Regions from separate parts of the Streptomyces sp. NPDC090025 genome, predicted to be linked through region 2. Evidence: riboswitches for the same ligand, from Rfam matches in the RefSeq annotation. Region 2 holds a riboswitch; each other region holds the start of a gene.
The links. Region 2 has a riboswitch for thiamine pyrophosphate ahead of thiC (phosphomethylpyrimidine synthase ThiC). Riboswitches for the same ligand answer to the same signal wherever they lie in the genome.
Positions count from the first base shown of each region.

Region 1: linked by a shared signal. The riboswitch ahead of thiO (glycine oxidase ThiO) and the one ahead of thiC (phosphomethylpyrimidine synthase ThiC) in region 2 are both predicted to bind thiamine pyrophosphate.
Region 3: linked by a shared signal. The riboswitch ahead of ACIPXM_RS30355 (thiamine ABC transporter substrate binding subunit) and the one ahead of thiC (phosphomethylpyrimidine synthase ThiC) in region 2 are both predicted to bind thiamine pyrophosphate.

Region 1 covers NZ_JBIVFL010000003.1:287,675-295,324, forward strand. The annotation lists gene metF (methylenetetrahydrofolate reductase [NAD(P)H]) at 1-341, opposite strand, end outside; gene thiE (thiamine phosphate synthase) at 475-1,131, opposite strand; gene ACIPXM_RS10660 (Rv2175c family DNA-binding protein) at 1,253-1,618, opposite strand; gene ACIPXM_RS10665 (NAD(P)/FAD-dependent oxidoreductase) at 1,662-2,867, opposite strand; TPP riboswitch at 3,080-3,192, shown strand; gene thiO (glycine oxidase ThiO) at 3,190-4,425, shown strand; gene thiS (sulfur carrier protein ThiS) at 4,422-4,670, shown strand; gene ACIPXM_RS10680 (thiazole synthase) at 4,676-5,470, shown strand; gene pknB (Stk1 family PASTA domain-containing Ser/Thr kinase) at 5,579-7,519, shown strand; gene ACIPXM_RS10690 (deoxyribonuclease IV) at 7,527-7,650, shown strand, end outside.
Region 2 covers NZ_JBIVFL010000013.1:92,326-99,975, forward strand. The annotation lists gene ACIPXM_RS26530 (LacI family DNA-binding transcriptional regulator) at 1-443, shown strand, start outside; gene ACIPXM_RS26535 (metallophosphoesterase) at 890-2,242, shown strand; gene ACIPXM_RS26540 (hypothetical protein) at 2,404-3,105, shown strand; gene thiC (phosphomethylpyrimidine synthase ThiC) at 3,238-5,073, opposite strand; TPP riboswitch at 5,067-5,217, opposite strand; gene ACIPXM_RS26550 (YibE/F family protein) at 5,289-6,737, shown strand; gene ACIPXM_RS26555 (SsgA family sporulation/cell division regulator) at 6,830-7,264, opposite strand; gene ACIPXM_RS26560 (IclR family transcriptional regulator) at 7,402-7,650, opposite strand, start outside.
Region 3 covers NZ_JBIVFL010000017.1:63,985-71,634, forward strand. The annotation lists gene rpsB (30S ribosomal protein S2) at 1-512, shown strand, start outside; gene tsf (translation elongation factor Ts) at 642-1,478, shown strand; gene pyrH (UMP kinase) at 1,637-2,401, shown strand; gene frr (ribosome recycling factor) at 2,556-3,113, shown strand; gene ACIPXM_RS30345 (phosphatidate cytidylyltransferase) at 3,113-4,273, shown strand; gene rlmN (23S rRNA (adenine(2503)-C(2))-methyltransferase RlmN) at 4,396-5,502, shown strand; TPP riboswitch at 5,572-5,681, shown strand; gene ACIPXM_RS30355 (thiamine ABC transporter substrate binding subunit) at 5,765-6,865, shown strand; gene ACIPXM_RS30360 (ABC transporter permease) at 6,913-7,650, shown strand, end outside.

The DNA.
Region 1 (7,650 bases), on a different contig from region 2:
CGGATGCCGACGTCGGCGTACTTGCCGAGGATGTTGCGCAGCTCGGCGATGGAGTGGTCGACGGCCGTGAGGTGGGCGACCGGGGTGAGGGTGGTGTCGGAGGCGATCTTCTGGGTGGCCTTCACCGTGCCACCGCGGGTGGAGCCGCCCGCGCCGTACGTCACGGAGACGAAGCTCGGCGCGACCGCCTCGATCCGGCGCATCGCGTTCCAGAGGCTCTGCTCGCTCTTCTCGGTCCGGGGGGCGAAGAACTCGAAGGAGTACGAGGTGCCACCGGAGGCGAGGATGTCGCGGACCGTGCGAGCGCGGTCCGAGCGGACGGAAGCGGTACCAAGGGCCATACCGGCAGGTTAGACGGGGTCCGGGGACGGGTGAAGCCGAGTCCGCGTTGTGGACACCTTTTCCGGACATCGGGACGGCGGCCCCCGGTCCCCGGGGTCACCGACCCCAGGCCCCCCGGTCCCCTGCCCCGGCTCAGCCGGTGGTGGCGCGCTCGCGGACCCGCTTGGCCAGGGACGCGGCGGCGGCGGCCGGGTCGGCGGCCTCGGTGAGGGCGCGGACCACGACGATCCGGCGGGCGCCCGCGTCGAGCACCTCGTCCAGGTTGGTCTCGTCGATGCCGCCGATGGCGAACCAGGGGCGGTCCTGGGCCAGGCCGGCCGCGTACCGCACCAGGTCGAGGCCGGGGGCGTACCGGCCGGGCTTGGTGGGGGTGGGCCAGCAGGGGCCGGTGCAGAAGTAGTCGACGCCGGGCTCGGCGGCGGCCGCGGCCACCTCGTCCTCGGCGTGGCAGGAGCGTCCGATCAGCGGCTCGTCGCCGAGGATCGCGCGGGCGGCGGGCACCGGCAGGTCGCCCTGGCCGAGGTGGAGCACGTCGGCGCCGATGGCGTGGCCGACGTCGGCCCGGTCGTTGACCGCGAGCAGGGTGCCGTGGCGACGGCAGGCGTCGGCGAACACGGCGAGGTGGTCCAGCTCCTCACCGGCCTCCATGCCCTTGTCGCGGAGCTGGACGATGTCGACGCCGGAGGAGAGCACGGCGTCGAGGAAGGCGGGCAGGTCGCCCTGGCGCTTGCGGGCGTCGGTGCACAGATAGAGCCTGGCGTCGGCAAGGCGCTCACGGACCGTGGACATGCGGATCCCCCCTCGGGTGGTGCCGGGCGCCGGGCACCACCGGACGGGGGTCCCGTCCGGCGGCGCGCCGACGCCCGCTGGTGGTGTCTTCGCTGCGGTTGTCCGCCCCTGGGGTCAGGGGTCAGACGGCGAGCGCCTGGGCGCGGCGCTTCACCTCCGTGCCGCGATTCTCGCCGAGGGCCTGCACGGGGGTGCCGGGCAGGGTCGGGTCCGGAGTGAACAGCCACTCCAGCATCTCTTCGTCGCTGAAGCCGTCGTCCCGCAGCAGGGTCAGGGTGCCGACGAGGCCCTTGACCACCTTGCCGCTCTGGATGAAGGCGGCCGGCACCTGGAGCACGCTCCGCTCGCCGCGTCGGACGGCGATGAGCTGGCCCTCCTTGACCAGCTGCCGCACGCGCGTCACCTCCACGTCCATCATTTCGGCGATGTCGGGGAGGAAGAGCCAGGCGGGGACGAGTGCATCGGTCTTTGCGTCAATCTCGGTCACAGGACAAGCGTGCCATCCCGGACTGACAGCCGGTAGTCGGGCCCTACCGGACTGCTGCCTTCAGGGGTACGGAGGGGTCCGCGGCCCTGGCCGGGTCGACCGGGGTGCGCTGCTCGATGAGCCTGCGGCCCTGGGCGAGGTCGCGCGGGCGGCCGACGGCCAGCAGGGCGACCGGCACGTCCGCGCGCAGCCACAGCACGGACCAGGACGGTTCGGCCGGGTCGCCGCGCCACAGCAGGGTGTCGGCGGCGGCGTGGTGTCCGGCGTACTGGACGAAGCGGCCGAACTGCTCGGACCAGAAGTAGGGCACCGGGTCGTACGGCTGGTGGGCCGCGCCCAGGATGTCGGCGGCGACCGTGCGGGGGCCCTGGAGGGCGTTGTCCCAGTGGTGCACGAGCAGCCGGGTGCCGTAGCGGGCGGAGGGGAAGGAGGCGCAGTCGCCGACCGCGTACACGTCGGGCAGCGAGGTGCGCAGCCGGTCGTCGGCGGTGAGGGCGCCGCTCGGGTCGAGGGCGGCGCCGGAGTCCGCGAGCCAGCCGGTGGCGGGGCGGGCGCCGATGCCGACGACGACGGCGTCGGCTGGCAGTTCCTCGGTGGCGGCGGCGGGGTCGGCGGCGTCGCTGACGACGACCCGTCCCGGCTCGACGCGCTCCACGCGCGCGTGCAGCCGGAGTTCGGCGCCGCTCTCGGCGTACCAGGCGGCCATCGGTGCGGTGACCTCGGCGGGCAACGCCCCGGCGAGCGGCCGGTCGGCGGCCTCGACGACGGTGACGGCGCAGCCCGCGGCGCGGGCGGCGGTGGCGAACTCGGCGCCGATCCAGCCCGCGCCGACCACCACGACGGCGTGCCCGCTCTCCAGGACCGGGGCGAGCCGGACGGCGTCGTCCAGGGTGCGCAGCAGGTGGGTGCCGGGGACGCCGTCGGCGCCGGGCAGGGTGACCGGGTGGGCGCCGGTGGCGACGACGAGGGTGTCGTACGGGACGGGTCCGGCCTCGGTGTCGATCTGGTGGTCGGCGGCGCGCAGTCCGGTGACCTCGACGCCGAGCCGCAGTTCGATGCCGAGGGCGGCGAAGTCGACGTCGAAGGCGGAGTCCTCGGCCTTGCCGAGGAGGATCGCCTTGGAGAGCGGCGGCCGGTCGTAGGGCTGGTGGGGTTCGGCGCCGATGAGGGTGACGGGCCCGGTGAAGCCCTGGTCGCGCAGGGCGACGGCGGTCTGGACGCCGGCCATTCCGGCGCCGACGATCACCACCCCGGGTCCGGCGGGACCGCTCGGTCCGCTCGCGTCCTCGGCCCGCGCTCCGGCCGCTTCCTCTGCCCTCGTCTGCTCGTTCACCCGTCCACCTTACGCATCTGACGATCCGTCAGGAATATCGGGGCGGGGCCGGGACAGGCCCAGGACGGGACCGGGGCAGGGGGTGCGCCCTGTGACCGGCGCGGGGGCACGGGCTAGTCTGGCGGCCGTAGAGCACTCGCGGGAGCCCGGACGCACCGGGCTGAGAGGGAGGCTGGCCGGCCTCCGACCGTACGAACCTGATCCGGGTCATGCCGGCGAAGGGAGGGGCTGGACGCCCATGTCGCGTACCTCCGACTCATCCCACCCCAGCGGTGGGCCGCACACGGCCGACGTCCTCGTCATCGGGGGCGGCATCATCGGTCTGGTGACCGCCTGGCGGGCGGCGCAGCGCGGGCTGCGGGTCGCGCTCGCCGATCCGGCGCCGGGCGGCGGCGCCGCCCGGGTGGCGGCGGGCATGCTCGCCGCCGTCACCGAACTCCACTACGGCGAGGAGACCCTGCTCGGGCTCAACCTCGCCTCCGCCCGCCGCTATCCCGACTTCGTCGCGGAGCTGACGGCGGCCACCGGCCAGGACGTCGGCTACCGCGCCTGCGGCACCCTCGCGGTGGCGCTCGACGCCGACGACCGGGCCCATCTGCGCGAGCTGCACGCCCTGCAGACCCGCTGCGGGCTGACCTCGGAATGGCTGGGCGGCCGGGACTGCCGCCGTCTGGAGCCGATGCTGGCCCCGGGCGTCCGGGGCGGGCTGCGGGTCGACGGCGACCACCAGGTCGACCCGCGGCGGCTCGCCGACGCGCTGGTCACCGCCTGCGAGCGGGCCGGGGTGGTGTTCCACCGCGCCCTCGCCGCCCGCCTCACGGTGGTACGGGACCGGGCCACCGGCGCGGTCCTCGGCGACGGCACCGTGCTCACCGCCGCCCAGGTGGTGCTGGCCGCGGGCAGTCTCAGCGGGCGGCTCGACGGCGTGCCGCCCGAGGTGCTGCCGCCGGTCCGCCCGGTGAAGGGCCAGGTCCTGCGGCTGCGGGTGCCGCCCGCGTACGCGCCGTTCCTGTCCCGCACGGTGCGCGCGGTGGTCCGTGGCAGCCAGGTCTACCTGGTGCCGCGCGCCGACGGCGAACTGGTCGTCGGCGCCACCAGCGAGGAGCTCGGCTGGGACACCACGGTGACCGCGGGCGGGGTGTACGAGCTGCTGCGCGACGCCCATGAGCTGGTGCCGGGCATCACCGAGCTGCCGCTCACCGAGACCCGGGCCGGGCTGCGTCCCGGCTCGCCCGACAACGCGCCGCTGCTCGGCCCGACCGCGCTGCCGGGGCTCCAGCTCGCCACCGGCCACTACCGCAACGGGGTGCTGCTCACCCCGGTCACCGGCGACGTGATGGCCGAGGCGCTGACCACCGGGGCGCTGCCGGACGAGGCCCGCCCCTTCACCGCCCGCCGCTTCGCCACCGCGCCGCCCAAGCCCGTGACCGCGGCCGCCACCACCCACCCCACCGCACACCTGGAGCACGCGTGACCACGCCCGTGAACGACTCCTCGAACGCCTCCGTGACCGACTCCGTGACCGTGTCCGTGAACGGCGAGGCCCGGGTCCTGACCGGCCCGGTCCTGCTCGACGCCCTCGTCGCCACCCTCACCGCCGCGCCCTCCGGGGTCGCCGCCGCCGTCAACGAGACGGTCGTCCCGCGCGGCCGCTGGGCCACCACCCGGCTCGGCGACGGCGACCGGGTCGAGGTCCTGACCGCCGTGCAGGGAGGCTGACCGCGATGTCCGACGACCTGTTCACGCTCGGCGGCCGGGAGTTCTCGTCCCGGCTGATCATGGGCACCGGCGGTGCCCCGAGCCTCGACACCCTGGAACGCGCCCTGGTCGCCAGCGGCACCGAGCTGACCACCGTCGCCATGCGGCGCCTGGACCCCGGGGTGCGGGGCTCGGTGCTGTCCGTGCTCACCCGGCTCGGCATCCAGGTGCTGCCCAACACCGCGGGCTGCTTCACCGCGGGCGAGGCGGTGCTCACCGCCCGGCTCGCCCGTGAGGCACTCGGCACCGACTGGATCAAGCTGGAGGTCATCGCGGACGAGCGGACCCTGCTGCCGGACGGCGTGGAGCTGCTCGACGCGGCCGAGACCCTGGTCGACGACGGCTTCGTGGTGCTGCCGTACACCAACGACGACCCGGTGCTCGCCCGGAAGCTGGAGGACGTCGGCTGCGCGGCGATCATGCCGCTCGGCTCCCCCATCGGCTCCGGGCTCGGCATCCGCAACCCGCACAACTTCCAGCTGATCACCGAGCGGGCCGGGGTCCCGGTGATCCTGGACGCGGGCGCCGGGACCGCGTCGGACGCGGCCCTCGCGATGGAGTTGGGCTGCGCGGCGGTGATGCTGGCGTCCGCGGTGACCCGGGCGCAGGAGCCGGTCCTGATGGCCGAGGCGATGCGGCACGCGGTCGAGGCGGGCAGGCTCGCCCACCGGGCCGGCCGGATCCCGCGCCGCCACTTCGCCGAGGCGTCGTCCCCGGCCGAGGGCCTGGCCCGGCTCGACCCGGAGCGCCCGGCGTTCTGACCCCGCCCCAAGGGTGCCGGGCTCCCCCGGAGCGGCGTCGGTCACAACCGCGCTGCAGTCCCCGGCGACGGGAAAGGAGGCCGTGCCACGGCTCGTAGACTCGTCGCCGTGGACACGACCCTTCAGGACCCCCTCGTCGGGCGGCTGCTCGACGGCCGCTACCGCGTCGACGCGCGCATCGCCGTCGGCGGGATGGCCACGGTCTACCGGGCCGTGGACACCCGGCTCGACCGGGTGCTCGCGCTCAAGGTGATGCACCCGGACCTCGCCACGGACGCGGCCTTCGTGGAGCGGTTCATGCGCGAGGCGAAGTCCGTCGCCCGGCTCGCCCACCCCAATGTGGTCGGCGTCTTCGACCAGGGCGCCGAGGGCGCGTACGTGTACCTGGCGATGGAGTACGTCGCCGGGTGCACCCTGCGCGACGTGCTGCGCGAGCGGGGCGCGCTGCGGCCCCGGGCCGCGCTCGACATCCTGGAGCCGGTGCTCGCGGCGCTCGGCGCGGCCCACCGGGCCGGGTTCGTGCACCGCGACATGAAGCCGGAGAACGTCCTGATAGGGGACGACGGCCGGGTGAAGGTCGCCGACTTCGGCCTGGTCAGGGCGGTCGGCTCGGCCACCGACACGACCGGCGCGGTGCTCGGCACCGTCTCCTACCTGGCGCCGGAGCAGATCGAGCACGGCACCGCCGACACCCGCGCCGATGTGTACGCGTGCGGGGTGGTCCTGTACGAGATGCTGACCGGCGCCAAATCGCACTCCGGCGACACCCCCGCCCAGGTGCTCTACCAGCACCTCAACACCGACGTACCGGCGCCGTCCGCCGCCTTCCCCGGGCTCGCCCTGGACCTCGACGAGCTGGTGGCGAGCGCCACGGCCCGCAACCCCGACGTCCGGCCGTACGACGCCGTCGCGCTGCTGGCGCGGACCCGGGCGGCCCGCGCGGCCCTCGACGACGCCCAGCTCGACGCCGTACCACCGCGGGCGCTCGCCCACGACGAGCCCGCGGCCACGACGGGTGCCGGGGCCGGGGCGGAGGACCGGACCTCGGTGATCCCGCGGGTCCAGCCGCTGCCGGTGGAGCACACCAGCCTGCTCCCGGCGCCCGAACCGGCCCCGCCGGGCGGCCCCGGGAGGGCGGCCCGGCGCACCGGCCGCTTCCCGCTGTCGCGCGGCCCGCTCCTGATCGTCGTCGCCGTGCTGCTCGCGCTCGGCGTGGGCACCGGCGTCTGGTACATCAATTCCGGCCAGTTCACCCGGGTCCCGGCGGTCCTCGGCCAGACCGAGGAGCAGGCCACCAAGCGGCTCGCCGACGCCGGGATCGACGTGGGCACCACCGAGCGCGCGTTCAGCGACGTGTACGAGCGCGGCACTGTGATGGCCGTCGACCCGGGGCCCGGCGAGCGGATCCGCGGCAACAGCGCGGTGACCCTCACGCTGTCCCGGGGCCCGGAGATCGTGAAGGTGCCGAACCTCAAGGGGGTGCCGCTCGCCGAGGCGAAGAAGACCCTGACGGACGAGGGACTCGCCCCCGGGGTGATCACCTACGCGTTCGACACCACGGTCGCCCAGGGCGAGGTGGTCCGCTCCGACCCGGAGCCGGGCACCGAGCGCGCCCCCGACTCGGCGGTGGCGCTCACCGTCAGCAAGGGCGAGCCGATCGAGGTGCCGGACGTCCGGGGCCAGTCGGTGGCGGAGGCGACGGCCGAGCTCCAGGACGCCGGTCTGAAGGTGACGGTCGCGCCGGAGCGGATCCACTCGCCGGAGGACGCCGACGCGGTCGCCGCCCAGTCGCTCGCCGAGGGCAGCCGCGCCGCGAAGGGCGACACGGTCACCCTGACGGTGTCGAAGGGGCCGCGCATGGTCGAGGTCCCGGACGTCGTCGGCAAGAAGACGGACGAGGCGAAGGACGAGCTGGAGTCGGCGGGCTTCGAGGTGAAGGTCGAGAAGACCTTCCCGTTCCTCGGCGACACCGTCTCCGGACAGTCGGTGGACGGCGGCGCGACGGCCGCCGAGGGCTCCACCGTGACCATCACGATCAAGGGACTGTAGGGCTCATATGCGCAACCCCGTCGGCGGTCACGTCCCCGTGGCCGGCGGTCTCGCCACCGTCGGACTCGGGTACGCCCGGGAGCTCGGCGCCGAGGCGGTGCAGGTCTTCGTGGCCAATCCGCGCGGCTGGG
Region 2 (7,650 bases):
ACTGGTGCGAACGCGTGGGCCAGGACCCGGTCTACGAGGCGTACCCCGCACACGACCCCTGCGCGGGCGCCGTCGCCGCCGACCGGCTGCTCGCCCGCCCCGACCGCCCCGACGCCGTCTACGGGCTCTTCGACCCCAACGGCACCGATCTGCTCGCCGCCGCCCGCCGTTACGGGCTGCGGGTCCCCGACGACCTGCTGCTGGTCTGCTGCAGCGAGTCGACGGTGTACGCCACCACCGAACCGCCCATCACGACGCTCTCGCTCAAGCCGCGCAGGATCGGCACCGCGGTGGTCCAGCTGCTCATCGACGCCATCGAGGGCATCGACACGGACGGCCCGGTCGAGCGGGTGATACCGACCGAACTGATCGTCCGCACGTCGTCGCAGCGCCGCTCGCCGCGGACGACGGTCAGTCCGCCGCGGTCGCCGTCGCAGGACTGAGCCCGAGGGCTGAGCCCGAGGGGGGGTCCGGGGGCGGTCGGGGAGCGGGGCGGAGCGGAGCGAGGAGGCGCGGAACGGGAGGCCGCGCCTCCGAAGCGCGCCGCTCCCCGCCCGTACGAAGCCCGTCGGCCCCCGCCCGTACGAAGCGCGTCGGCCCCCGCCTCAGCCCATGCTTCGACCCCCGCTTCGCCCTCTCCTCGGCCCCGGCCGGGAACGGCCGCTTCTGCGGCCGACGGAGTGAAACCTCCGACCGGCCCCGTTCCACCCCCTAGACCTTCCCAATTCGGGCGAAACAACCGGTGAACCCGGAGTGGACCCGGATTCACCACCCCTGGTGCGTCACACAGGAGGACGCTCATTCCTATGATGGGCGGACGACACCGCGGACCACGACGACCAGGCCGGTCCGCGATGTGCAGGGCATCGCGACGGTGGTGGAGGGGTCGATGACACAGGGGGCCGAAAAGGAACCCGCGGTGCGCACGGCGACGTTGCGTGACTTCCGCGTGCCTCCGTACGCCCGGGTGCCCGTCCAGGGACACCCCGTGGAGCCCTTCCCCACTGAGGCCCCGGCCGAGATCCCGGTGGCCCCGGCCGCCCCGGTGGCCACCGCCGATCCCACCCTGCGGCTCGGCACCCTGCCCCCGGGCCACCCGTTGGACCAGGCGCAGCTGGAGCGGCCGCCGTTCGAGGCGCCGCGCCCCGACCAGCAGCCGTACGTCACCAACCCCCCGCCCGCCTACGAGGCGCAGGCTCAGGCGCAGACCCAAGCCCCGGCCCCGGCCCCGTTCCCCGCGCAGGCGTCCGCCCCGGTGCCCGACGAAGCGGGCCACCCCGGCAACGCCGTACCCGCGTACGAGGGACCGGACGGCTACACGCCGACCGAGCGCGACCTGCCCGTCATCAACCGCGGCGACACCGTCCAGGTGCCGGTGGCCCCCGCCGAGCAGCCCGCCCCCGTCGGCGGCGGCGAGGGCCCCGGCCCGCTGTTCGTCGTCGGCGACGTCCACGGCTACCTCGACGAGCTGGTCCAGGCGCTGCGCGCGCAGGGCCTCATCGACGACAACGGCGGCTGGGCCGCGGGCAACGCGCGCCTGTGGTTCCTCGGCGACTTCACCGACCGCGGCCCGGACGGCATCGGGGTGATCGACCTCGTGATGCGGCTCTCCGCCGAGGCCGCCGCCGCGGGCGGCTACTGCAAGGCCCTGATGGGCAATCACGAACTGCTCCTGATCGGCGCCAAGCGGTTCGGCGACACCCCGGTCAACTCCGGCGCCGGCACCGCCACCTTCCAGGCGGCCTGGCTGCTCAACGGCGGCCAGAAGCACGACATGGACCGGCTCCAGGACGTCCATCTGCAGTGGATGTCCCGGCTCGACGCGGTCGTGGCGGAGGACGGTCACCTCCTGCTGCATTCGGACACCACCGCGTACCTCGAATACGGCGAGACCATCGAGGACGTCAACGACAACGTGCACGCGGCGCTGACCCGTAACGACGCGGACGAGGTCTGGGACCTGTTCCGGAAGTTCACCAAGCGCTTCGCGTTCCGTGACGAGGCGGCCGGGCCGCAGGCCGTGCGGGAGCTGCTCGACACCTACGGCGGCAGCCGGGTCGTGCACGGGCACAGCCCCATCCCGTACCTCACCGGCCAGGTCGGCTCGGAGGACGGCGAGGGGGACAACCGCCCGGTGGTCGACGGTCCGCACGTGTACGCGGACGGCCTCGCGATCGCCATGGACGGTGGCGTGACCATGGCCGGAAAGCTCCTGGTGGTCCAACTCCCGCTGCCCGCCTGACGCATAACCCTACGCATCCGGGGAAGTCGATTTCCGGGAACACCCTGTCACCGCGTGCCGTACCCGCCCTACCATCGGCTCATCCGTAGCAGGCTCTCCTCCGTTTCCGCCCGAACCCGTCGTCCGCGACGGCCGGTTCCGGCCCTACGGAGCATCGGGGGATGCACATGAACGTGGCTCCGCACCTGCTGACCGAGGACCGCGCCGAGTTCGAGCGGGTCGTCGACGACGCACTGCGCGACGCACCCGCGCATCCCGGCCTCGCCGAGGCCGGGACCCGGCTCTCCACCGCGCAACTGCGCGCCATGGCGCTGAACGCGACCACCCTCATCACCACCGCGGCCGCGCCCGAGTACGACCATTTCGTGAAGGTGCGGGAGCAGGTGCGGGCCACCGCGACCAGTGCCCCCGCCGAGGCGGGCGAGGTCATCGGCGGCATCGCCGGGGCCGGTCTGGTCGCCGTCCTGACCGTCCTCGCCCCGCTGCTCGCGGGCACGTCGTCGGTCGTCCTGCTCCTGGTCGGCGCCGTCCTGAAGATGCTGGACCCGGCCCCGGCCTTCGCCGACACCCTGCTCACCGCGGGCCTGGTGTTCGGCACCCTGACCGCCGCGGGCCTGCTCTGCGCGGGTGCCGGACTCCTGATCACCGCCCGGCGCAACAGCGCCACCGAGGTGCCGGCGCCGGGCCCCGACGACGAACTCGCCCGGGCCCGCGCTGCCTGGCACCGCGCCCTGGTCGACCGGGGCATCGTCCCGTTCCTCAGCGACGCCCTCACGGCCACGCCCCCCACCCCGGGCCCGCACCGCCTCACACCCCCGGACCACCGCATCCCGAAGACGGGCTACCCGACCCCGGAGCAGTAGCCCGGACCCGCGGCCGGACCCGCGGCCGGGAGCGGTGCCGGGGAACGGGGACGCGGGCCGGTCCGGAACGTCCCCTCCGCGTCCCGGACCGGCCGGGACCGGCCCGGAACAGCGCACCCGAAGGACTCGGCGTCAGTCCGCCATCGGCAGGTACACCCGGTTCCCCGCCGCCGCGAACTCGGCCGACTTCTCCGCCATCCCGGCCTCGATCTCGTCCGCCTTCAGATCCCCGCCGTGCTCCCTGCGGATGTCCTGGGAGATCTTCATCGAGCAGAACTTCGGCCCGCACATCGAGCAGAAGTGCGCCGTCTTCGCGGGCTCCGCCGGCAGCGTCTCGTCGTGGAACTCCCGGGCCGTGACCGGGTCGAGTGCCAGGTTGAACTGGTCCTCCCAGCGGAACTCGAAGCGCGCGTCGGACAGCGCGTCGTCCCACTCCTGCGCGCCCGGGTGGCCCTTGGCCAGGTCCGCCGCGTGCGCCGCGATCTTGTAGGTGATGACGCCGGTCTTCACGTCGTCGCGGTTGGGCAGGCCCAGGTGCTCCTTGGGCGTGACGTAGCAGAGCATCGCGGTGCCCCACCAGGCGATCATCGCCGCGCCGATGCCCGACGTGATGTGGTCGTACGCCGGAGCGACGTCCGTGGTCAGCGGGCCGAGCGTGTAGAACGGCGCCTCCTCGCAGATCTCCTGCTGGAGGTCGATGTTCTCCTTGATCTTGTGCATCGGGACATGGCCCGGGCCCTCGATCATCGTCTGCACGTTGTGGCGCTTGGCGATCGTGTTGAGCTCGCCGAGCGTCTTCAGCTCCGCGAACTGCGCCGCGTCGTTGGCGTCGGCGATCGAGCCGGGCCGCAGACCGTCGCCGAGCGAGTAGGTGACGTCGTACGCGGCGAGGATCTCGCAGAGCTCCTCGAAGTTCGTGTAGAGGAAGTTCTCCCGGTGGTGCGCGAGACACCAGGCCGCCATGATCGAGCCGCCGCGCGAGACGATGCCGGTCTTGCGGCGCGCGGTCAGCGGCACGTACGGCAGCAGCACGCCCGCGTGGACGGTCATGTAGTCGACGCCCTGCTCGGCCTGCTCGATGACCGTGTCCTTGTAGATCTCCCAGGTCAGCTCCTCGGCCTTGCCGTCGACCTTCTCCAGGGCCTGGTAGAGCGGCACGGTGCCGATCGGCACGGGGGAGTTGCGCAGCACCCACTCGCGGGTGGTGTGGATGTTGCGGCCGGTGGACAGGTCCATGACCGTGTCGGCGCCCCACTTGGTCGCCCAGGTCATCTTCTCCACCTCCTCCTCGATGGAGGAGGTGACGGCCGAGTTGCCGATGTTGGCGTTGACCTTCACCAGGAACCGCTTGCCGATGATCATCGGCTCGATCTCCGGGTGGTTGACGTTGGCTGGCAGCACCGCGCGGCCCGCCGCGATCTCCTCCCGGACGACCTCGGGCGTGACGTTCTCGCGGATCGCCACGAACTCCATCTCGGGCGTGATCTCGCCCCTGCGGGCGTACGCGAGCTGGGTCACCGCCTGCCCGTCGCGCCCGCGGCGGGGCAGCCGGGGGCGGCCGGGGAAGACCGCGTCGAGGTTCTTGAGCCCGCCGCCGCGCGGCGAGGTGTGCTTGATGCCGTCGTCCTCGGGCCGGACCGGCCGGCCCGGGTACTCCTCGGTGTCGCCGCGCGCGATGATCCAGTTCTCGCGCAGCGGCGCCAGGCCGCGCCGTACGTCGGTGTCCACGGTCGGGTCGGTGTACGGGCCGGACGTGTCGTAAAGGGTCACGTCCTTCCCGTTGGTGAGGTGCACCTGGCGGACCGGCACCCGGAGGTCGGGGCGGGAACCCTCGACGTACCCCTTGTGCCAGCCCGGCGTGCGCTCGCCCGAGCCGGTCGTCTCGTCGTCCGTCCGGACGACCGTCCGGACGTCCGTCTGGTCGTCCGTCTGGTCGGAGGCAGGCGTGCGTGCATCCTGAATGGTCATGAGACCGATCTCCCTACGCCGGCATTACCCGGTAACAGGTTCGGCGGTCGGCGCAGCCTCCTCCCGTACGTACGACGTCGTGTACGCCCGTACGGTGATCAGCGCCCTCTCAGCCCGGTGCTCCGAGCTCCCGCGTGTGCAAAGGTGCCACCACGCTAGCGTCATCCCGGGCGTGCTGAACAGTGGGCCCCCGCTGTTCTTGCGATGATCGGTCGGTGACTTCGACGCAGCAGACCCCCGAACCGCACGGGCACGACGACGAGCACGACGCAGCCCGGAGTGCCGGACCCGGCGCCGGGCGGGGCGGCGGACAGGGGGGCGGGAGCGGCACCGGACACGGGGGCCACGGCGGCGGGCCCGAAGGCCATGGGCACGCGCACGCGCACAGCCACGGCCCCGCCGCGCCCGTCTCACGCCATCTGCGCAAGGTCATCGCCGCCGTCCTGATCCCCTTCGCGACCGCCGTGGTCGTCGGCCTCGTGGTGCTGTGGCCCGGCGGCACCCCGGCCCATCAGCGCACCGGGGTCGGCTTCGACCGGCAGACCGAGCAGGGGAAGGTCGTCGCCGTCGCGCACGTGGACTGCAAGGACGTGAACGCCGCGCAGGTGCCGCCGACCGGCGACACCTCCACGCCGGAGGGGCGCGAGGCGGTCAACGCCCAGCAGGGGCAGTGCGAGAAGGCGACGGTCGAGGTCACCACCGGTCCGGAGAAGGGCCGTCGGTTCACCGAGATCGTGCAGCCGGACGCGCCCCGGCAACTCCACGAGGGCCAGGGCGTGGTGGTCGCGTACGCCCCCGACGCGCCGCGCGACCTGCAGTACTCGGTCACCGATGTGAACCGGAAGGTGCCGATCGCGCTGCTCGCGGGGATCTTCGCGCTGGCCGTGATCCTGGTGGGCCGGATGCGCGGGCTCATGGCGCTGATCGCGCTCGCGGTGAGCTTCCTGGTGCTGACCCTGTTCATCCTGCCCGCGATCCTGCAGGGCTCGAATCCGCTGGTGGTGGCCATCGTCGGGGCCAGCGCGATCATGCTGGCCGCGCTCTACATGTGCCACGGACTGTCCGCCCGCACCTCGGTGGCGGTGCTCGGCACCCTGGTGTCGCTGCTGCTGATCGGGCTGCTCGGCTCGCTGTTCATCGGCTGGGCCTCGCTGAGCGGCAACACCGACGACAACACCGGCCTGATCCACGGTCTCTACCCGAACATCGACATGTCGGGCCTGCTGCTCGCCGGGGTCATCATCGGTTCGCTCGGCGTCCTCGACGACGTGACGGTCACCCAGACCTCGGCGGTCTGGGAACTCCACCAGGCCGACCCGAAGATGGGGCCGCGCGCGCTGTACCGGGCCGGGATCCGGATCGGCCGCGACCACATCGCCTCGGTGGTCAACACCCTGGTGCTCGCCTACGCCGGTGCGGCGCTGCCCCTGCTGCTGCTGTTCTCGATCGCGCAGAGCAGCGTGGGGACGGTGGCCAACAGCGAGCTGGTGGCGGAGGAGATCGTGCGGACCCTGGTCGGGTCGATCGGACTCGTCGCCTCCGTGCCGGTCACCACCGCTCTGGCGGCCCTGGTGGTGTCGGCGGACCGGCCGGCCGGCGGACCGTCGGCCCCGGCCGGAACGACCGGTCGGAGCCGGGGCGGGCGGCGACGCCGCGCCAAGTGAGCCGTCCGGCCGGCCGGTTCGTACGACCGGCCGGTCCGGCGCTCTCAGCCGGCGTTCTCCTCAACCCTCGTGCTCCTCGATCCGCGTGCTCCTCAGCCCGCGTTCTCCTCGGCCAGGATCCGGCCGAGCGCAGCCTCGAGGTTGTCCTCGAAGTCGCCCAACGTCCGTTCCTGGCCCAGCGGTACGAGCTTGTCCGTGCGATCGAGGAACGCGACCAGCGGCGGCGCGCTCGCCCGGAACAGCGCGCGGTCGGCACCGACCTGGAGCCGGATCATCACGTCGGAGAGGCCCTCGGGATCGGTCGGCGCGATGTGCACATCGCCGTCCCCGCTCGGCCCGTTGATCCCGTCGAGCAGCAGCTCGCGGCCGAACGCCCAGGTCACCGGCGCGTCTCCGGGCAGGTGGAACGTCATCCGCACCGCATAGGGATCACGGGTCTCGTATCGCAGTTCCACCGGGATCCTGAAGGAGAGCTCCTCCGAGACGAGGAAGCTCATCAGGACCTCGGCCTGAACCGTCTCTCGCATCATGCACCCCGCAGTAGATGAAGCAGTTGTGTAAACACGCTGCTGAAAGCTGTGGTCGAAACGGCCAGGAATGATCCCCCATGGCCCTCTTGACGCAATCGTGCTGTAAGCGCTAGCAGATCACAAGGAGTGATTTTTCAGATACTGATAGAGAACGCGAGGGAGCTGAAGAGCTTTCCGATCTCGTTCTGTAGCCGCTCGATAGCGGGCAGCAACCGTTCTTCCTGGTGAAGGGGGAGGGAAATCGCCATCGCGGCGGCCGTACTGCCCGCCGTGATGGGGATGGCGGCACAGACTGTGCCGAGCGCATATTCCTGGCGCTCCACCAGGGGCTCCATTCGCCCCATAGCACCCAAACGGTCTAAAAGGGACCGCCGGTTACGCAC
Region 3 (7,650 bases), on a different contig from region 2:
CCCGCGAGAAGGCCAAGCTGGAGAAGACCCTCGGTGGTATCCGCGAGATGCAGAAGGTGCCGAGCGCCGTCTGGATCGTCGACACCAAGAAGGAGCACATCGCCGTCGGTGAGGCGCGCAAGCTCCACATCCCGGTCGTCGCGATCCTCGACACCAACTGTGACCCCGACGAGGTCGACTACAAGATCCCGGGCAACGACGACGCGATCCGTTCCGTCACCCTGCTCACCCGCGTGATCGCCGACGCCGTCGCCGAGGGCCTCATCGCCCGTTCCGGCGCCGCTGCCGGTGACTCGAAGCCGGGCGAGAAGGCCGCCGGCGAGCCGCTCGCCGAGTGGGAGCGCGACCTGCTCGAGGGTGAGAAGAAGGCTGACGAGGCCGAGGTCCAGTCCTCCGTCGAGACCGAGAAGGACGTCGTCGCGGAGGCCCAGGCCGACGCTCCGGCGGAGACCCCGGCCGAGGTTGTCGCCGAGGTCGTGGCCGAGGCCGAGGCTCCGGCCGACCAGGCCTGAGCCGCCTGACCCTTCCGTACTCCGGAAACCCCGGACGGGACGGCGGGGGCTCGCGAAGCCGCCGCCGTCCCTCCGTGGGTCTCCGTAGATCTTCGTAGATCTTTCAGACTTCGAGAGAGAAACAGACTCATGGCGAACTACACCGCCGCTGACGTCAAGAAGCTCCGTGAGCTCACCGGCGCCGGCATGATGGACTGCAAGAAGGCGCTCGACGAGGCCGACGGCGACGTCGACAAGGCTGTCGAGGCCCTGCGGATCAAGGGCCAGAAGGGTGTCGCCAAGCGTGAGGGCCGCTCCGCCGAGAACGGCGCCGTGGTCTCCCTCATCGCCGACGACAACACCTCCGGCGTCCTCGTCGAGCTGAAGTGCGAGACGGACTTCGTCGCCAAGGGTGACAAGTTCATCGCCGTCGCGAACGCGCTCGCCGCGCACGTGGCCGCCACCTCCCCGGCCGACCTCCCGGCGCTCCTCGCGTCCGAGATCGAGGCCGGCAAGACCGTGCAGGCGTACGTCGACGAGGCCAACGCCAACCTCGGCGAGAAGATCGTCCTGGACCGCTTCGCGCAGTACGGTGACGGCTTCGTCTTCGCGTACATGCACCGCACCATGCCCGACCTGCCGCCGCAGATCGGTGTCCTGGTCGAGCTGGACAAGGCCAACGCCGAGGTCGCGAAGGGTGTCGCGCAGCACATCGCCGCGTTCGCCCCGAAGTACCTGACCCGCGAGGACGTGCCGGCCGAGGTCGTCGAGTCCGAGCGTCGCATCGCCGAGGAGACCACCCGCGCCGAGGGCAAGCCCGAGGCCGCGATCGCCAAGATCGTCGAGGGTCGCGTCAACGGCTTCTTCAAGGACGCCACGCTGCTCGGTCAGCCGTACGCCCTCGACAACAAGAAGTCGGTCCAGCAGATCCTGGACGAGGCCGGTGTCGCCCTGAAGCGCTTCACCCGCATCAAGGTCGGCATCTGAGTCCGTACGCGACGGACACCGGACCCCGGTAGGGTCTGAAGCAGCCGCCCGCCCGCGTGCGGGACGGCCGCAGATCTGACGAGGAGGCCATTGCCGTACGGGAAACCGCAAGGACCCCAGGGCAATGGCCTTCTTCGTATGTGCACGAGGAGATCTCCATGAATCAGGGCGCCGCACAGGGCGACGACAACAACGGCAAAAAGTCCGGCCGCTTCATGCTGAAGCTGTCCGGCGAGGCTTTCTCCGGGGGTACCGGCCTCGGGGTCGACCCGGATGTCGTACACGCCATCGCGCGCGAGATCGCCGCCGTCGTCCGCGACGGCGCCCAGATCGCGATCGTGATCGGCGGCGGCAACTTCTTCCGCGGTGCCGAGCTCCAGCAGCGCGGCATGGACCGGGCCCGCTCCGACTACATGGGCATGCTCGGAACGGTCATGAACTGCCTCGCCCTCCAGGACTTCCTGGAGAAGGAAGGCATCGACTCGCGCGTCCAGACCGCCATCACCATGGGCCAGGTCGCCGAGCCGTACATTCCGCTGCGGGCCGTGCGCCACCTGGAGAAGGGCCGCGTGGTCATCTTCGGTGCGGGCATGGGCATGCCGTACTTCTCCACCGACACCACCGCCGCGCAGCGGGCCCTCGAGATCGACGCCGAGGCGCTTCTCATGGGCAAGAACGGTGTCGACGGGGTCTACGACTCCGACCCGAAGCGGAACCCCGACGCGGTGAAGTTCGACGCGCTGGAGTACGGCGAGGTGCTCGCCCGCGACCTCAAGGTCGCCGACGCCACCGCCATCACCCTCTGCCGTGACAACAACCTGCCGATCCTCGTCTTCGAGCTGCTCGCCGAGGGCAATATCGCGCGCGCGGTCAAGGGTGAGAAGATCGGCACGCTCGTGAGCGACCAGGGCACCCGGGCCTGACCGCCGGACGGCCTGACCGCCCGACCCGAACCGGGAACCGCCCCATGACAGGGACCGGCCGCCGTACGGCGCCGGTCCCCGCGCGGGGGATGGACAGAGCCCTGCCGGCCGTACACCGTGCAGGACACAACGCGACGACACGCAGGAGCAAGTGGTGATCGAAGAGACCCTCCTCGAGGCCGAGGAGAAGATGGAGAAGGCCGTCGTGGTCGCCAAGGAGGACTTCGCCGCGATCCGCACCGGCCGTGCGCACCCGGCGATGTTCAACAAGATCGTGGCGGACTACTACGGTGCCCTCACGCCGATCAATCAGCTGGCGTCGTTCTCGGTTCCCGAGCCGCGCATGGCCGTGGTGACCCCGTTCGACAAGAGCGCGCTGCGCAACATCGAGCAGGCGATCCGCGACTCGGACCTCGGCGTCAACCCGAGCAACGACGGCAACATCATCCGGGTGACGTTCCCGGAGCTGACCGAGGAGCGCCGTCGCGACTACATCAAGGTCGCGAAGGGCAAGGCCGAGGACTCGAAGATCTCGATCCGCTCGGTGCGCCGCAAGGCCAAGGAGACCATCGACAAGCTCGTCAAGGACGGCGAGGTCGGTGAGGACGAGGGCCGTCGCGCGGAGAAGGAGCTCGACGACACCACCGCGAAGTACGTGGCGCAGGTCGACGAGCTGCTGAAGCACAAGGAAGCCGAGCTGCTCGAGGTCTGATGAACGACTCTTCCTGGGGGTCCCCGGCCGGATCCGGCTTCGGGGGACCCGACCAGGGGCCTGCCCCGGCGGGTCCCGCCTACGACGGGCGGCAGGCGGCGCAGACTCGGCCCATGCCCATCGTGTCCGACGTTCCCGCCGGCGACAACCAGGACGATCACGACCGGGGGGCCGCTCTGCCGAGCGGTCCCCTGTTCCGTGACGAGATGCCGCAGGGGCATCCCGAGATGCCGCCCGAGCATCCGCCGCACGAGCATCAGCAGCCGTACGAGCCTCCGCAGGAGCCCATGTCCAGCCCCTCCCAGCCCGCGCCCGCTCCCTCGCCCCGGCAGCAGCCGCGGCAGAAGAAGAGTGCCGGCCGTGACCTGGGCGCGGCGATAGGGGTCGGCCTGGGGCTCGGCGCGGTGATCATCGCGTCGCTGTTCATCTGGAAGCCGGCGTTCGTCGGTGTCGTGGCGGTCGCCGTGGTCGTCGGCCTGTGGGAGCTGACGTCGCGCCTGCAGGAACGCAAGGGCATCAAGGCGCCGCTGGTGCCGTTGGCCGTCGGCGGCGCGGCGATGGTCGTCGCCGGTTATGTGCGGGGTGCGGAAGGCGCGTGGGTGGCGATGGCGCTCACCGCGCTCGCCGTCCTCGTGTGGCGGATGACGGAGCCGCCCGAGGGCTATCTGAAGGACGTCACGGCGGGCGTGTTCGCCGCGTTCTACGTGCCGTTCCTGGCGACGTTCGTGGCGATGCTGCTGACCGCGGACGACGGGCCGCAGCGGGTGCTGACGTTCCTGCTGCTCACGGTGGTCAGCGACACCGGGGCGTACGCGGTGGGCTGGCGCTTCGGCAAGCACAAGCTGGCCCCGAGGATCAGCCCCGGCAAGACCCGCGAGGGTCTGGTGGGCGCGGTGACGTTCGCGATGGCGGCGGGCGCGCTGTGCATGGAGTTCCTGATCGACGACGGCACCTGGTGGCAGGGCCTGCTCCTGGGCCTCGCGGTCGCGGCCAGCGCGACCCTGGGCGACCTGGGCGAGTCGATGATCAAGCGTGACCTGGGCATCAAGGACATGGGCACGCTGCTGCCGGGCCACGGCGGCATCATGGACCGGCTGGACTCGCTGCTGCCGACGGCGCCGGTGGTGTGGCTGCTGCTGGTGCTGTTCGTGGGCAGCTGAGGCGTCCGGGGCTGCCCGGGCCTTCCGCCGCGCGCCTGTTTTCGCTGTTCAGCCGGTACGGAGGGCTCGTCGTCCACAGGGCGGCGAGCCCTTCGCCGTATCTCTGCGACACTGGTAGGACCATGCCCAAGCCCGGAGAACTCACTTTTGTCGCTCCGCGGGGAGCCAAGCAGCCCCCGCGGCATCTCGCCGACCTCTCGCCCGCCGAGCGCAAGGAGGCGGTCGCCGCGATCGGCGAGAAGCCGTTTCGCGCCAAGCAGCTGTCCACGCACTACTTCGCGCGGTACGCGCACGATCCGGCCGAGTGGACGGACATTCCCGCCGCGTCGCGGGAGAAGCTGGCGGGGGAGCTGCTGCCCGATCTGATGTCGGTCGTACGGCATGTGTCGTGCGACGACGACACCACCCGTAAGACGCTCTGGCGGCTGCACGACGGCACCCTCGTGGAGTCCGTCCTGATGCGCTACCCGGACCGGGTGACGATGTGCATCTCGTCGCAGGCCGGCTGCGGGATGAACTGTCCGTTCTGCGCCACCGGGCAGGCCGGGCTCGACCGGAACCTGTCGACCGCCGAGATCGTGCACCAGATCGTCGACGGGATGCGCGCGCTGCGCGACGGTGAGGTGCCGGGCGGTCCGGCGCGGCTTTCGAACATCGTGTTCATGGGGATGGGCGAGCCGCTCGCCAACTACAAGCGGGTCGTCGGCGCCATCCGGCGGCTGACCGACCCCGAGCCCGACGGGCTCGGTCTGTCGCAGCGCGGGATCACCGTGTCCACCGTCGGACTCGTGCCCGCCATGCTGCGGTTCGCCGACGAGGGCTTCAAGTGCCGCCTCGCCGTCTCGCTGCACGCCCCCGACGACGAGCTGCGCGACACCCTGGTGCCCGTCAACACCCGCTGGAAGGTCCGCGAGGTCCTCGACGCGGCGTGGGAGTACGCCGAGAAGTCCGGCCGCCGGATCTCCATCGAGTACGCGCTGATCCGCGACATCAACGACCAGGCGTGGCGCGGCGACCTGCTCGGCCGGCTCCTCAAGGGCAAGCGGGTGCACGTCAACCTGATCCCGCTGAACCCGACGCCCGGCTCCAAGTGGACGGCGTCGCGGCCCGAGGACGAGAAGGCGTTCGTGGAGGCCATCGCCGCCCACGGGGTGCCCGTCACCGTCCGCGACACCCGTGGCCAGGAGATCGACGGCGCCTGCGGACAGCTCGCCGCCGCCGAACGCTGACCCCGGATCCGGGGCCACCGATCCGGGGCCGCGGACCGGGCCTAGTACTCTGGGCTCGAACACATCTGCATATTCCGACAGGGGAGCGCCACAGCGCTGAGAGTGCGGTAACCGTAGACCGCAGACCCTCTGAACCTCGCCCAGGTCATTCTGGGTAGGAAGTTCGGTCGTAACTCGAGCTGTTGCGCCCTGCCCGCGTCCGGTCCACCCGGGCGCGGGCAGGGCCGCGTCTCTTCCTGGTCCCACCCAGGAGGATCTTCACGTGCACACCAAGAAGACGGTCGCCGTCGCGCTGCTCGCGGCGCTCGGCGTCACCACCCTCGCCGCCTGCGGCGGCGACGGCGACAAGGGCAAGACCGGCGGGACCAAGGCCACCGGGGCCGCGGCCAAGACCGTCACCCTCGTCAGCCACGACTCCTTCAACGCCTCCAAGGAGGTGCTGGCGGACTTCACCAAGCAGACCGGCTACACCGTCAAGGTCCTCAAGAGCGGCGACGCGGGCGAAGCCGTCAACAAGGAGATCCTGACCAAGGGCGCCCCCCAGGGCGACGTCTTCTTCGGCGTCGACAACACCCTGCTGTCCCGCGCCCTCGACAACGGCATCTTCACCCCGTACGAGGCCAAGGGCCTGGACCGGGTCCCCGCCGCGCTCCAGCTCGACAAGGAGCACCGGGTCACCCCCGTCGACACCGGCGACATCTGCGTCAACTATGACAAGAAGTACTTCGCCGACAAGAAGCTGGCGCCGCCGCAGACCTTCGACGACCTCGCCAAGCCCGCGTACAAGGACCTCCTCGTCGTCGAGAACCCCGAGCGGTCCTCCCCGGGCCTCGGCTTCCTCCTCGGCACCGCCGCCACGTACGGCGACGACGGCTGGGCCGACTACTGGAAGAAGCTCAAGGACAACGGCGTGAAGACCGTCGACAGCTGGGAGCTCGCCTACAACCAGGAGTTCTCCGGCTCCGCCGGCGGCAAGAAGGCCAAGGGTGACCGGCCGCTCGTCGTCTCCTATGCCTCCTCCCCGCCCGTCGAGGTCCTCTACGCCGACCCGCAGCCCAAGGAGGCGCCCACCGGCGTCGCCACCGGCACCTGCTTCCGGCAGACCGAGTTCGCCGGACTCCTGAACGGGGCCAAGAACCCCGAGGGCGGCAAGGCGCTCATCGACTTCCTGATCTCCAAGAAGTTCCAGGACGACATGCCGCTGCAGATGTTCGTCAACCCCGTCACCAGCGACGCCACCCTCCCCGAGCTGTTCACCAAGCACGGCGTCGTCGTCGACAAGCCGGAGACCGTGGCGCCCGACAAGATCGCCGCCCACCGTGACCAGTGGATCCAGCAGTGGACCTCGCTCGTCCTGAAGTAGCCGCACCCCGCGGCCGTCGCCGGGGAAGCGTGACGCGGCTCGCCCTCATGGCCGGGCCCGTCGCCTTCTTCGCCGTCTTCTTCGCCTGGCCCGTCGTCTCCATCGTGGAGCGCGGGCTCAGGCCCGAAGGGCACTGGCAGCTCGGCCGCGTCGTCGACACCCTCACCCAGCCGGACATCCTCGACGTCCTCTGGTTCACGCTGTGGCAGGCCCTCGCCTCCACCGCGCTCACCCTGCTCGTCGCCCTGCCCGGCGCGTACGTCTTCGCCCGCTTCCGCTTCCCCGGGAAACGGATCCTGCGCGCCGTCGTCACCGTGCCGTTCGTGCTGCCCACCGTCATGGTCGGCACCGCGTTCCTCGCCCTCGTCGGCCGGCGCGGACTCCTCGACCAGTGGTGGGGGATCCGGCTCGACACCAGCGTCTGGGCGATCCTCCTCGCCCACGTCTTCTTCAACTACGCCGTCGTCATCCGCACCGTCGGCGGCCTCTGGTCCCAGCTCGACCCCCGCCAGGAAGAAGCCGCCCGCGTCCTCGGCGCCTCCCGCTGGCGCGCCTGGCGCACCGTGACCCTGCCCGCGCTCGCGCCGTCCGTCGCCGCCGCCGCACTCATGGTGTTCCTGTTCACCGCGGGGTCCTTCGGCATCGTGCAGATCCTCGGCGGCCCCACGTACTCCACCCTGGAGACCGAGATCTACCGGCAGACCGCCGACCGGCTCCAGCTGTCCACCGCCGCCGTCCTCACCCTCGTCCAGTTCGTCGCCGTCGGCCTCATCCTCGCCGTCCAC